3 regions of the Calidifontibacter indicus genome follow, and region 1 is predicted to be linked to each of the others. Evidence: predicted binding sites of a transcription regulator. Region 1 holds the regulator's gene; each other region holds the start of a gene.
The links. The regulator LexA, encoded in region 1, represses DNA repair genes until DNA is damaged. The targets are predictions, from matches to a motif close to TCGAACANNTGTTCGA.
Positions count from the first base shown of each region.

Region 1 (4,448 bases):
AGGTGACCTCGTCGTAGGGGTGCACTCCGGGCGTCGTGAAGATGCGTTCCACCTTCACGCCCTTGCCGCCGCGGCGTGCCTTGGCGCGCGCGTTGGTCGTCTCGGTCATGTTCCTGCTCCTCCGTGATTTCTCGACTGGATTTCTCGACTGTGTGACTTACTCGTGGTGCCGTGCGTGCTGGTGCTGTGCGTGCTGTCGGCCGCGCGGCTCAGCTGGTGGTGGTGCGACCAGTCTTGCCGCGACCACCGACAACCTCGCCGGTGTCTTCGGCTCCACCCGCATCACCGTCGACGTGGCTGTCGCTGTCACCGGCGTCGGTCTGCTGCAGGTCTCGCTCGCTGCGCAGCAATGCGATCGCCGCCTCGAAGTCGTCGAGGTCGTCGAACGCCTGGTAGACCGAGGCGAACCGCAGATAGGCGACCTCGTCGAGGCAGCGCAGCGGGCCGAGGATCTCCAGACCGACGTCGTGGGCGTCGATCTCGGCGGCTCCCGCCGAACGGATGCCTTCCTCGACCTGCTGGGCGAGCAACGCGAGTTGGTCTTCGCTGACCGGGCGCCCCTGGCAGGCCTTGCGGACGCCGACGAGCACCTTCTGCCGGGAGAACGGCTCGCTCGCGCCGGACCGCTTGACCACCGTCAGGCTCGCGGTCTCCAAGGTGGAGAACCGCTTCCCGCACGACGGGCACTGGCGACGCCGCTTGATCGAGGTGCCGTCGTCACTGCTGCGGCTGTCGACGACCCGCGAGTCGTCGTGTCGGCAGAACGGGCAGTGCATGGTCACCTCCGGGTGGCGTCACGATCGATCAGAGCCCGCGATGGGCATAGGAATGCCCGGGCCGCGAGGCCTTTTCGGATCGATCTGGGGGTCGATTGTGGAAAACCGGTGTAGAAGTCCGTGGATCCTGTTGACTAGCTGGGGACCTACATGTGGACAACTTACAACGGTGTAACTACTAGATGTAGGGATGCTATTCCGGTCCGACCCCAAGATGCAACAGCCCCGGCGTGGCGAATTCGGCCCGCTCCGGCCGAGCCCGCAAATGCGCAGGTCACGGACTTGCAACACCTCGAAATCGATCGGGACACGCCTCCGCGACCGACCGAACGACGAGGCCCGGCGTCGACCGATCAGGTCGACACCGGGCCACGAGATGCACGTGATCAGCGCAGGCTCAGCGCGGGACCACCAAACGCTGACCCTCGCTCACCTGAAGGCTGTTGAGGCCGTTGGCGCGCTGGATGCGGTAGACGGCTTCGCCGACCGGCAGTTGCGGGTAGGCAGCGTGGGCCACCTCGGACAGGGTCTGCCCCGAGCGGACCACGAGTTCGGAGCTCGAGGAGCCGCCGGCGAACGCCTGGCCAACTCCCCACCCGCCACCGACGATGGCCGCGAGGACCAGGGCGGCCACCAGGCGCCGACCACGGATCGTCAGGCGCACAGCGCCCTCGCCGGCCGCCGACACCTGAGACTGGGCGGGCACGAGGTGCAGGTGGCGGCGCGTGCGCGGCTCGCGCCCGACGACCGGTGCATCCCAGTGAGCGACTGCACTCATGATGTTCTCCATCCCCGACGCCTGAGCGTCGTCCCAATGTTCGCTCGCACACGCGTGCGATAGAACGCCTGTACGATGTATAGCACGGTTGTTCGAAATAAACGAGACACGCGTCGTACAAATGTTTGATAACTGTGTGCGAGCGGCATAGCCTCTTTCCATGCTTCGCAGCCTGGCAGCGACCACCGACAACCTCCGTCGGCCGACTGTCTGACCGCAGGCACCAGCACCGCAGCTGGAGCACGACACGAGCACGACACGAGCACGGCCCCGGCGAGACGACGAAGGACGCAGACGACATGGCCAAGATCCACCAGTTGCCCGACGACGAGGGCGGCACCGCGCTCACGACCCGCCAGCGGAAGGTGCTCGAGGTCATCCGCAACTCGGTCGACCGCCGCGGTTACCCGCCGAGCATGCGCGAGATCGGTGAGGCGGTCGGTCTCACCAGCCCCAGTTCGGTCGCTCACCAGTTGTCGATGCTCGAGCGCAAGGGCTACCTGCGCCGCGACCCCAACCGGCCGCGCGCGATCGAGATCATCTCCCCCGATCACAACGCCGAAAAGCGCGGCGTGCGGGGTGGTTCCAGCGTCACCTCGGCCGACGAGTCCACGGTCGACGAGACCGGCGCCGGCGACCAGCGGCCGGCCGCGTCCTACGTGCCGGTGGTCGGGCGGATCGCCGCCGGCGGCCCGATCCTCGCCGAGGAGGTCGTCGAGGACGTCTTCCCGCTGCCCAAGCAGATCGTCGGTGAGGGCGATCTGTTCCTGCTGAAGGTCGTCGGTGACTCGATGATCGACGCGGCGATCTGCGACGGCGACTGGGTCGTCGTGCGTCAGCAGCCGACCGCCACCAACGGCGACATCGTTGCGGCGATGCTCGACAACGAGGCCACCGTGAAGACCTTCAAGCGCCGCGACGGCAAGGTGTGGCTGATGCCCCACAACCCCGCGTACGACCCGATCGACGGCGACCACGCCGTCATCCTCGGCAAGGTGACCGCGGTGCTACGCCGGGTCTGAGCTCCCGGAATCAGTCCCCGGATTCAGACCCGGAGTCAGTCCCGGGCACATCACCCAGCACGTCCCACACCGCCTCCTGCAGCACCTCGCGCAGGGGGCGGTGGACGTGTCGGGTGGCGATCTCCTCGGCCCGTGACCAGCCCGTGTTCATCAGCACGATCGGCACCTCGAGCGCGGCGGCCCGGCGGGCGAAGCGGTAGCCCGACATCACCCCGAGCGACGAGCCGACGACCAGCAACGTGCGACTTGCGGCGACGAGGTCGAAGCAGTGGTCGACGAGCGGTTTGGGCACCGACTCCCCGAACATCACGACGTCGGGCTTCAGCAGGTCGCTGCCGCAGGTCGGGCAGTGCACCAGCGTGATGTCGTGGATGAGCGATTCGTCGATGTCGACGTCGCCGTCGGGGCGCAGCGGAAGGTTGCGCGCACGCTCGGCATCGGCCGCGAACGCCGGGTTGAGCCGGGTGAACTCGCGCTGCACCCACTCGCGGTCGACGGTGCTGCGGCAGTCGAGGCAGATCGCGCGGCCGAGGTTGCCGTGCAGCTCGATCACCGTTCGGGATCCTGCGCGCTGCGCCAACCCGTCGACGTTCTGGGTGATCGTCGCGGCGAGCAGGCCGGCGCCTTCCAACCGGGCGAGATGGTCGTGTGCCGGGTTCGGTTCGGCGGTGCGAAACCGCGTCCAGCCGACATAGGAGCGGCTCCAGTACCGCTGCCGAGCAGCCGCACCCGCACGGAACTCGGCCACGGTCATCGGTTGCACGCGGCGCACGCCGTCCGGGCCGCGGTAGTCGGGCAGACCGGAATCCGTGGACAACCCGGCACCCGTCATCACGAGCACCTTGCCCGCACGCAGGCGATGAGCCAGGTAACTGCGGTCGTCCATCGGGTCCTTCGCTGGTCGTTCGGCGCGTCGCACGTACGCTAGTAGGCATGATCGACGCTGCCGGACTCCGGGTGATTCGTGCCATCGCTGACGAGGGCAGCTTCACCGCGGCCGCGTCGTCGCTGGGTTACTCCCAGCCTGCCATCTCCCAAATGGTGCGCCGCTTGGAGGAGCGGCTGGGCACTCCCCTGGTCGAACGACTCGGACGCAACGTGCGCCTCACCGAGGCCGGTGAGGTGCTCGCCCGCCATGCCGGCGCCGTCCTGGGCGCGATCAGCGCGGCCGAGTCGGAGGTGGCCGCGATCGCCGGTCTGCGTTCGGGCCGGGTGCGGCTGATGGCCTTCCCGTCGTCGTCGTCGACCCTGGTGCCGAAGGCGTTGTCGCTGGTGAAGAAGCGTTTCCCGCAGGTGCAGGTGACCTTCGCCGAGGGTGAGCCGCCGGAATCGTTGGCCGCGCTGCGCGCGGGCGAGTGCGACGTCGCGGTCGCGTTCACCTACGAGGGGCTCGAGCTCACGACCGACCAGCTCGACGACTTCGAGGTGCGTGAGCTGTTGCTCGACGACGTGCGCATCGCGCTGCCCCTCGACCACCCGCTCGCCGCCCACGAGAGTGTCGACCTCGCCGACCTCGCCCAGGCGCCGTGGATCGCGGGCTGCACCCGCTGTCGCGGCCACCTGCTCGCGTTGGCCGACGGCGCCGGGTTCGCCCCCGATGTCGCCTTCGAGACCGAGGACTACGTGGCCGTGCTCGGACTCGTGGCCGAGGGTCTGGGAGTCGCACTGGTGCCCGACCTGATCCTGCGTTCCGCCCCGAACGCGCGGGTGAAGGTGCTCCCGATCGACCCGCCGTCGCACCGCCGGGTCTTCGCGGTCACCACGCCCGACCTCACCCGGGTGCCCGCCGTGGCCGCCATGATCGACGCGCTCGTCGAGGCGGCACACGACCAGTCGTGCGTCGGTGCTCCGGCCTGAGCCGCCTCGCCGACC
Region 1 is NZ_QTUA01000001.1:2,710,672-2,715,119, forward strand. Features, by position in the region: gene DFJ65_RS12885 (vitamin B12-dependent ribonucleotide reductase) at 1-109, opposite strand, end outside; gene nrdR (transcriptional regulator NrdR) at 210-776, opposite strand; gene DFJ65_RS12895 (LysM peptidoglycan-binding domain-containing protein) at 1,174-1,554, opposite strand; gene lexA (transcriptional repressor LexA) at 1,854-2,576, shown strand; gene DFJ65_RS12905 (Sir2 family NAD-dependent protein deacetylase) at 2,587-3,462, opposite strand; gene DFJ65_RS12910 (LysR family transcriptional regulator) at 3,510-4,433, shown strand.

Region 2 (4,448 bases), 610 kb from region 1:
TGCGTCGCGAGCACCGCCACGGCATCGGCGCGCAGGACCGCATCAATCATCCCCGCCGCCATCGCGGCCGAACGCTCCGGCTGAGAAGAGAACTTCGCGACGAACGACATGTCGCGCGTCCAGTCGAGGGCGAGTTCGTGCCCAGCTTCGTGGATGAGGGCGTTCGCCTCGCGCACGAGGTCTGCTGCTTCCAAGGGTGCAGCGACGTAGATCAACATGTCGACCACCTTGGCCCTGACCACCGACAGGCCCAGCCAGAATGCGTCAGGCTGATGCAGTAGCGGCACCTTGGTAGTGCCAGGTGACGCCGGTGTCGGTGACGGTGGCGGTGAGGTGGTCGCGGTGGACGATGCGGTGGTGGGTGCTGCACAACAGTGCACTGTTCTCGAGTGAGGTTTCGCCGCCTGCCCACCACGACTCGACATGGAGAACCTTCACCCCACGAAGTTCTCCGCTCGTTCCTCGCTCCGATACTTCGCGGGGACCCCAAAAACACTCGCACATGACGGGTGGTCTGTCGCAGCCTGCGTAGGTGCAGTGTTTGTCGCGGTGGATCACGGCTCTTCGCAGCTCGTCTTCCACCAAGCGTCGTTTTCGGCCGAGGTTGAGTGGTTGGTTCTTGGATCCGAGGACCATCGGCAGGATTTTCGCGTCGCAGGCGAGTTGTCGCACGGTGTCGGGGGAGACGCCGGTGCCGGTGTCGGTGATGCCGAGCCCGGCGAGGATCCCGGCGAGGACGAGGAAGTCGATCGTGACGACCAACGTGGCGGATCCGCGGTGTTTGATCTCCCGGTCTGCGTCGACGGCTTCGGCGCCGAGACCCAGCAGCAACACCAGGGCGTCGGCGCGACGCTTCCCGGCGCTCCTGGGGTCGGGCTCACCCGTCTTCTGTGACGTGCCGTCGGGGCCCGGGGTGTGCCGGTGGTGCGGATCACCGCAACACGCTGATTTCGGTGATGGTCCGGCGAGCGAGTCGACGGCCTGCTTCACCTGTTCGGCGTGATCGGGTGAGAGGTCGGCGGTGAACCTGACCATCCCGTTCGGTTCATCCGACCAGGACAAGGACTCAACCTTCTGGTGTGCGTCTTCGGCCTGGTCGAGCACCTCCTCGCCGTACTGAGCGAGGATCCGTTTGGTGAGTTCCCGGATAGTTTTGGCGCCGGCGCCGACGTCGAGGGTGAGTAACCAGCCGTAGATCTCCTCCCGGGTCGCGTCCGGCAGAACCGCCTTGATCTTGTCGATGTTGTCGAGACAGGTTTTGGCGATGGTGGTGTTGATCCGACCGGACTGCAACGCCTCCGCCAACGGCGCGTTGAGGGGTGAGCGGACCGCGTCGGCGATCTTCGCGATCCGCGACGCGCGCAAGGGTTCGAGACCGCACCGCGACACCAGTTCGTCGCCCCACGCGTCCACCGAACCTTGAGGTTGGTCGAGCGGCACGAGTGGCCCCGCAGCACTGACGGTGTCGGCACCGAGCAGTGCGGTGGTGGACTCGCCGGTCGACAGCCGTCGCACCCACTGGGTCGCGTCAGCAGCGGTGGACCGGTACACCGCACCCCGCTCGACCGCGTCAGTCGTGACCGCGACAAGTGTCGCCTCGGTCTGCTGGTGCACCAGGGCGAGGGACCGGGCCAGGGAAGTGAGTTCGGCGTCCGTGAGGTTGCCGGTCAACTGAGCCAGCCGGGTCACCGCAGCCAGCGCGTCCGAGACCACCGCGGCGCAGGAAGCGGCTTCACCCGGATACGAGTCGTAGAACGGCTCAAGCGATTCGTTGGTGGTCATGCCGGCGCCTCCTCCCCAGGTGCTTTCGGACTACCTCAATCGTACGCCTGTTCGAACCTAGTGGGAAGGCTTTGCACAGCGAATTCTGCTGATGCACACAAGAATTCGATACTCTCCGGTATCCACAGCCCCCGCAAGAAGGCGGGTTTGTCCACAGGGGAGCGATGGCCAGCCGGGCCCCTGTGCACATCGGCTCACAAGGGTCAGAAGGTGCCCTGCGGCGGCCGGCCCATTGCATCGACCAGCGGTGTGACCGAGGAATCGGACCCGGCGGCGATGCCGTCACGAGCACCCAGGCGGTCGGCCTCGGTGCGGTGGGCGCTCACCTTGAACTTGCCGATCAGCGACGCCACCTCGATGGTGATGCCGACGATCTTGTCGAGCATGTCGACGAGGTCGAGATCGGGCGCCGAGCCGTCATGGGTCACAACGGACGCAAGTGGTTGTGCGACAACGAAATCGCGCATCACGTCGACGTCGGTGAGGGTGTCGTGGGCAGGCAGGTACGGCATGGCTCACATCAGACCACGGCTGACGAAGCGGCGCACCGCACCCGTCCCGAAGCGCGACACCCCCGGTGGCGGGTGTCGGGACGTCGGTGCATACTGACCGAAGAAACGTGCTCCGGGGTCAGTGAAACTCTGAGCCGGCGGTGACAGTCCGCGACCCGCGATCCTCGCAAGAGGTGAGCGGTTGACCTGGTGGAATTCCAGGACCGACGGTGAAAGTCCGGATGGGAGGCGCACGTTCGAGGTTTGCTTCGGCAGACCTCGAGCACGCAGGTACCCCTGCGGATCGACTGCGATCCGCGCGGGGTGTCCTGACGTACGCCAACTCCCCGGGTCACGTCCGACGACGGACGACCGGGAGAGGCGATGGCGATCACCACCGCAGACGCTGCCTTCCTCGAGGCTGCCCTCGAACTGGCGGCCCGGGGCCCCGTCGTCGACCCCAACCCGCGGGTCGGGTGCGTGCTGGTCAACGACGGCGCAGTGGTCGGACGCGGTTTCCACCGGGGCGCCGGCACCCCGCATGCGGAGGCCGCAGCCTTGGCGGACGCCGGTGAGAAGACCCGTGGCGCAACGGCTTTCGTCACCCTCGAACCCTGCAACCACCACGGCCGCACCCCTCCGTGCGCCGCTGCGCTCATCGACGCGGGGGTCGTGCGCGTGGTCTACGCGGCCGCCGACCCGTCGCACGCGGCGGCCGGGGGAGCGCAGCGGCTGCGCGCCGCCGGCATCGCCGTCGAGCAGGCCACCGACGACATCACCGACCACGCCGCACGCGCCGAAGCTCTCAACCCGGGATGGACCTTCGCCGCCCGACACGGACGCCCCCTGGTCACCTGGAAGTCGGCGTCGACCCTCGACGGACGGGTCGCCGCGGCCGACGGCACCAGTCGGTGGATCACCGGCCCGGCATCGCGACAGGAAGTGCACCGGCTGCGGGCCCGGGTCGGGGCGGTCGTCGTCGGCACCGGCACCGTGCGCGCCGACGACCCCGCACTCACCGTCCGCGACGTGCCCCACGACGGGCAGCCGCTGCGGGTCGTGCTGGGACGCAGCGATATTCCGAGCAGCGCGAAGATCTTCGACGACGCTGCCGAAACGCTCGTGATCCCCACCCACGACCCGGCGAAGGCGCTGGAGCAACTGCACGAACGCGGTATCCGCCACGTGCTGCTCGAGGGCGGCCCGACCCTCGCGGCGGCCTTCCTCGCGGCCGGTCTGGTCGACGAGATCCACGCCTACCTCGCGCCGGTGCTGCTCGGCGCCGGCGCGCACCTGCTCGGCGACCTCGGCATCGGCACCATCGCCGACGGCCAGCGCTGGCACCTCGACGACGTCGCCAGGTTCGGCGACGACGTCCGCCTGATCATGTCCCGCACTTCACCCAACCGTCCCGCACGAGAGGACTGAACGATGTTCACCGGAATCATCGAGGAGGTCGGCACCGTCGAGCAGATCGACCGAGTCGGCGACTGCGCCCGGCTCACGATCCGGGCCGACGAGGTGCTCAGCGACGCCAAACACGGCGCCTCGATCGCGGTCGACGGGGTGTGCCTCACGGTCACCGAGTTCGACACGCAGCGGTTCACCGTCGACGTGATGGCCGAGACCCTGCGGTGCACCCACCTCGGCGACCTCGTCGTCGGCGGGAAGGTCAACCTCGAACGCGCCATGCGCGCCGACGGACGGTTTGACGGACACATCGTGCAAGGTCACGTCGACGGCACCGGCCAGGTGCTCGAGATCGAGCCCAGCGAACACTGGACGAACCTCACGATCGCCGTGCCCGCACAGGTCGGTCAATACGTCGTGCCGAAGGGATCGATCACCATCGACGGTGTCTCACTCACGGTTGCCTCCTGCGAAGAGGGCCGACTGACCGTCTCGCTCATCCCGACCACCTTGGCGCTGACCACGTTGGGGGACAGGTGGATCGGCGACCCGGTGAACCTGGAGGCCGATGTGCTGGCGAAGTACGCCGCCCGCCTGCTGGGCGGGCTCGACCGCGCCGCCCCGACCGACGACCTCGCGACGCAAACCCCGACGCTGCACCCGGAAGGAAGCCTGGCATGAAGGATCTGACGAAGGCCTTCGAGGTCTTGGCCGCCGGCAAGCCCGTGCTCGTGACCGACGACGAGTCGCGCGAGAACGAGGGCG
Region 2 is NZ_QTUA01000001.1:2,101,262-2,105,709, forward strand. Features, by position in the region: gene DFJ65_RS10015 (hypothetical protein) at 1-218, opposite strand, end outside; gene DFJ65_RS10020 (HNH endonuclease signature motif containing protein) at 265-1,782, opposite strand; gene DFJ65_RS10025 (hypothetical protein) at 1,986-2,294, opposite strand; FMN riboswitch at 2,399-2,531, shown strand; gene ribD (bifunctional diaminohydroxyphosphoribosylaminopyrimidine deaminase/5-amino-6-(5-phosphoribosylamino)uracil reductase RibD) at 2,658-3,701, shown strand; gene DFJ65_RS10035 (riboflavin synthase) at 3,705-4,364, shown strand; gene ribB (3,4-dihydroxy-2-butanone-4-phosphate synthase) at 4,361-4,448, shown strand, end outside.
Region 2: a site for LexA is predicted at 1,822-1,837, ahead of DFJ65_RS10020 (HNH endonuclease signature motif containing protein). Genes of this name have one in related genera too.

Region 3 (4,448 bases), 820 kb from region 1:
GCAAGACCACCCGCCAGCAGGTTGAACTGCTGCACCTGCACCTCACGTTCGTCGCAGAGGCGCTCGGCGGTCTCCAGCATGGCCGCCGCCGCGGTGTAGGCGGAGTAGTCCTGAGTGATGTTGTCGCCGTACGGCGCGAGCAGTTCGGCCTGGGTGACGGTGTCGAGGTTGCGCCCCTCGTAGCACTGCACCTGCACGATCATCGCGGGCTCGAGCCGCGACCCGAACTTCGACTTGGTGCGCCGCACCCCCTTGGCGACGGCGCGCACCTTGCCGCGACCGCGCAGCAACATCGTGACGATGCGATCGTGCTCGCCCAGCTTGTGGGTGCGCAGCACGATGGCGACGTCGTTGTAGGTGGGCATAACTCCTTCCATTGTCCCCCAACCGCCGCAGCGGCTGCGGCACCGACCCCTAGGATCGAGGCCATGCACAGCAGCTCGCACGACGTCGTCATCGTCGGTGGGGGCCACAACGGCCTCACCGCAGCCGCCTACCTCGCCAAGGCGGGCAAGTCCGTTCTCCTGCTGGAGCGTCAGGACGACCTCGGTGGCGCCACCGTGTCGGCGGACGCGTTCGACGGGATGGGTGCTCGGCTGTCGCGCTACTCCTACCTGGTGAGCCTGATGCCGCGCCGCATCATCGACGATCTCGGGCTCTCGCTGCGGCTCGCGCGGCGTCGTTACTCGTCCTACACGCCGATGCCCGGCGGCGATCGCGGGCTCTTGGTCGATCATCAGGACGCCGCCGCGACCCAGGCGTCGTTCAAGGCCGTCGGCGCCGGGGCCGACTTCGACCGGTGGGGTGAGTTCTACGGGCGCACAACGAAACTCGCCGAGGCGATCTGGCCCACGATGACCGAGCCGTTGCGGCGACGCGGCGAGATCGACCGGCTCGTCGGCGACCCGGCGCTGGCCCGCGACTTCCTCGACCGTCCGCTCGGTGAGGTCATCGAGTCGACCTTCGCTGACGACCTCGTGCGCGGCGTCGTGCTCACCGACGGCCTCATCTCGACGTACGCCTCGGCGCACCAGACCGATCTGCGGCACAACATCTGCTTCCTCTACCACGTGATCGGCGGAGGCACCGGCGACTGGGACGTTCCGATCGGCGGCATGGGCCAGGTGGCAACCCAATTGGCCGACATCGCACGCGCCGCGGGCGCCACGCTGACCACCGGTGCCACCGTGACCGGCGTCGAGCAGGGTGCCGTCACCTGGCACGACACCGCCGGCGTAGAGCACCGCGCGACCGCCGACACCGTGCTGTGGGCAGCGGCGCCGGAGGTGCTCGACCAACTCGCCGGCGGCACCCGCGGTGAGCGGGTCGAGGGTGCCCAGGTGAAGGTCAACCTGCTGTTGTCACGCCTGCCCCGGTTGCGGGAGACCTCCGTGGCTCCCCAGGCCGCCTTCGGCGGCACGTTCCACATCAACGAGCTCTACAGCCAGCTCGAAAATGCCTACACCGCAGCCGAATCGGGCACCGTCCCCGACCCGATGCCGGCCGAGATCTACTGCCACTCGATCACCGACCCGTCGATCCTGTCGCCCGAGCTGCAGGCGTCCGGCGCGCAGACGCTCACCGTCTTCACCCTGCAGACCCCTGACCGGCTGCTCGACGACGCCGACGGCGCCGCCATGCGCGACGACCTGCAGCGCCGCGTGCTCGATTCGCTGAGTTCGGTGCTCGCCGAACCGATCGAGGACGTCGTGATGCGCGACCGTGCGGGCAACCCGTGTGTCGAGACCAAGACCACGCGTGACCTGCAGGACGTGCTCGCGATGCCCGGCGGCAACATCTTCCACGCGCCGCTCACCTGGCCCTGGGTCGACGACGACGCACCCTTGGAGACGGCGGCGCAGCGCTGGGGCGTCGCGACGGCGTACGACGGAGTGCTGCTGGCAGGCGCCGGCTCGCAGCGCGGTGGCGGTGTGAGCGGCCTGGGTGGGTTCGCGGCAGCACAAGCCGTGCTGGAGGGCTGAGCCGCTCTTCGCCCCGGGCGCCGGTCAGACCGACTCGAGGGCGCCATCGATTCGCCTCGCGATCGAACAAATGTACTGGCCGTGAATCTGTGATCGGCGTATCATCGAACACATGTCCTATGCATTGCAGGGTTCACTGCTCGACCAGGTCGAACAGGTCGGACTGCGCTCCCTCGCCGGCGCCGTCCGCCGCACGCCGCTTTCCCGGGGAGCGTGGGTGGATCTGCGGCCGGGCTGGCTGACCGGTGCCGATGAACTCTTCGCCCGACTGATGCCCGGCGGCAGTGGCGGCGTCGACTGGCGGGGCGAGCGACGGATGATGTACGACCGCGAGGTCGACACGCCGCGCCTCCTGCGGTTCTACTCCGCCACCGAACGCTGGCCCGATCCCGTTCTGCAGCAGGCGCGTTCGGCCCTCTCCACCTACTACGCCGACGAGCTCGGCGAGCCGTTCACCACTGCGGGCATGTGCCTCTATCGCGACGGACGCGACTCGGTCGCCTGGCACGGCGACCGCGAGGGGCGCGCGTCGACACACGACACGATGGTCGCGATCGTGTCCATCGGTTCACCGCGCGCGCTGATGATGCGCCCGGCAGGTGGGGGCGAGTCGATCCGGTTCACCCTCGGGCACGGCGATCTGGTCGTGATGGGTGGCTCGCATCAGCGGACGTGGGAGCATGCGATTCCCAAGAGCAGCAAGCCCGTCGGCCCACGGATCAGCGTGCAGTTCCGCCCGCACGGCATTCGCTGACGGGTTCGCCGGCCGTCCGGCCACCCACAGCTGGGCGCCGGCTAGGCGCGAGCGAGCCGGCTCACGAACCCGCCGCGATCGCCGCCACGACGACCAGCAGGATCAACACCAGGAAGAACGCACCGATCCCGTACAGGCAGCCCTTGCCCTTCGCCTTCTGCTTCTCGTGGCCGATGCTGCCCGTCGTGAACTGGTGCAACGGCGCCCGGTAGAAGACCGGAACCTGTTGTCCCGGAATGATGTTCAGCGCCATCTCGGCCTGCCCGTACTTGCGCATCCACTGGGCGTAGATCTCCAGGTGGTGCTGACCGGGCGGCAGCGGGTAGGTGTTCGATCCGTACGACGCCGGGTAAGGACGCCCGTCGATCACCACGTTCGGCGTGAGCATGTTCGACGTCGCCGCGCTGCCCTGAATGGTCAGGTGCAGATACCCGGGAGGGCCGGGCTGCTGGGACTGCTGGCCGCCGTACAGCGGCTGACCACCCTGCCAACCCGGCTGCGGCCCACCCTGCGGGTACCCGGCCTGACCCTGCGGGTAACCAGGCTGACCCTGCGGGTAACCGGGCCCGCCCTGCGGATACCCGGGCTGACCGCCGTAGGGCGGCTGCCCACTCACAGCGCGGCGTCCAGCGCCTGCCGGGTGATGTCGGCAAGCTGCCCGACCTCGTCGTCGGTCATGACGAACGCCGGCGAGAACTGCACGCCGCCCGCACCGACCGCCCGGGTCGCGACACCGAGTTCACGCATCTTCGCCACCACCGGGGCGGCCTTGGCGACCTCGTGCAACTGCACCGCGGCGACAGCACCGGTGCCGCAGCGCACCTCGGAGACCAGGTCGTGGTCGGCCAGCGGCGACAGCGCGGAGGCGAGGCTGCCTTCGAGGCGAGCGGCCTCGTCCAGCAGGTTCTCCTGCTCGAGGATGTCGAGGTTGGCGTTGGCGACGGCGGCCGCGACGGCGTGCCCGGAGTAGGTGTAACCGTGGCGCAGCCAGCGTCCGGCGTCCTGGTCGAAGAACGGCTCGGCGACGCGCGGAGCCACCAGCACTGCACCCATCGGGATGTATCCGGAGGTGAGGCCCTTGGCCGTGGTGACGAAGTCGGGCTCGAGACCGAACTTCGCGGACGCGAACCAAGCACCACCGATTCGTCCGTAACCGGTGACGACCTCGTCGGCGACGAAGAGGATGTCGTGCTCGGTGCAGATCTTGCGCACCGCCATCAGGTAGTCCTCGGGTGGCGGGTAGACGCCACCGGCACCCATGACCGGCTCGGCGAAGAAGGCCGCGACGTTCTCCGGGCCGAGGCGCTCGATCGTGGCGCGCAGATCTTCGGCGTCGTCCCAGGCGACGTGCGCCTGGTCTTCGACGAGCGTGCCGTAGCCCTCGATGTTGCCCTGGATGCCGCCGAGCGAGGTGCCGGCGTAGTGCATGCCGTGGTAGGCCTTCGAGCGGCCGATGATGTAGCGCTTGGACTCCTGGCCCTGCTCGAACCAGTAGCGGCGCGCGATCTTCGCGGCCGTCTCGACCGAGTCGGAGCCACCGGAGGTGAGGAAGGTCTTCGACCCCGGCACCGGTGCGATGCCGGCAAGGCGCTCGGCCAGCTCGATCACCGGCGGATTGGCGTAGTCGCCGAAGGTGCTGTAGGCCGCGAGGGTCTGCGCCTGGTCGGCGGCAGCCTGCGCCAGTTCCTTGCGACCGTGGCCGACGTTGGCGA
Region 3 is NZ_QTUA01000001.1:1,891,554-1,896,001, reverse strand. Features, by position in the region: gene recO (DNA repair protein RecO) at 1-365, opposite strand, end outside; gene DFJ65_RS09045 (phytoene desaturase family protein) at 429-1,982, shown strand; gene DFJ65_RS09040 (alpha-ketoglutarate-dependent dioxygenase AlkB) at 2,095-2,736, shown strand; gene DFJ65_RS17785 (hypothetical protein) at 2,798-3,352, opposite strand; gene DFJ65_RS09030 (aminotransferase family protein) at 3,349-4,448, opposite strand, start outside.
Region 3: a site for LexA is predicted at 2,045-2,060, ahead of DFJ65_RS09040 (alpha-ketoglutarate-dependent dioxygenase AlkB). Genes of this name have one in related genera too.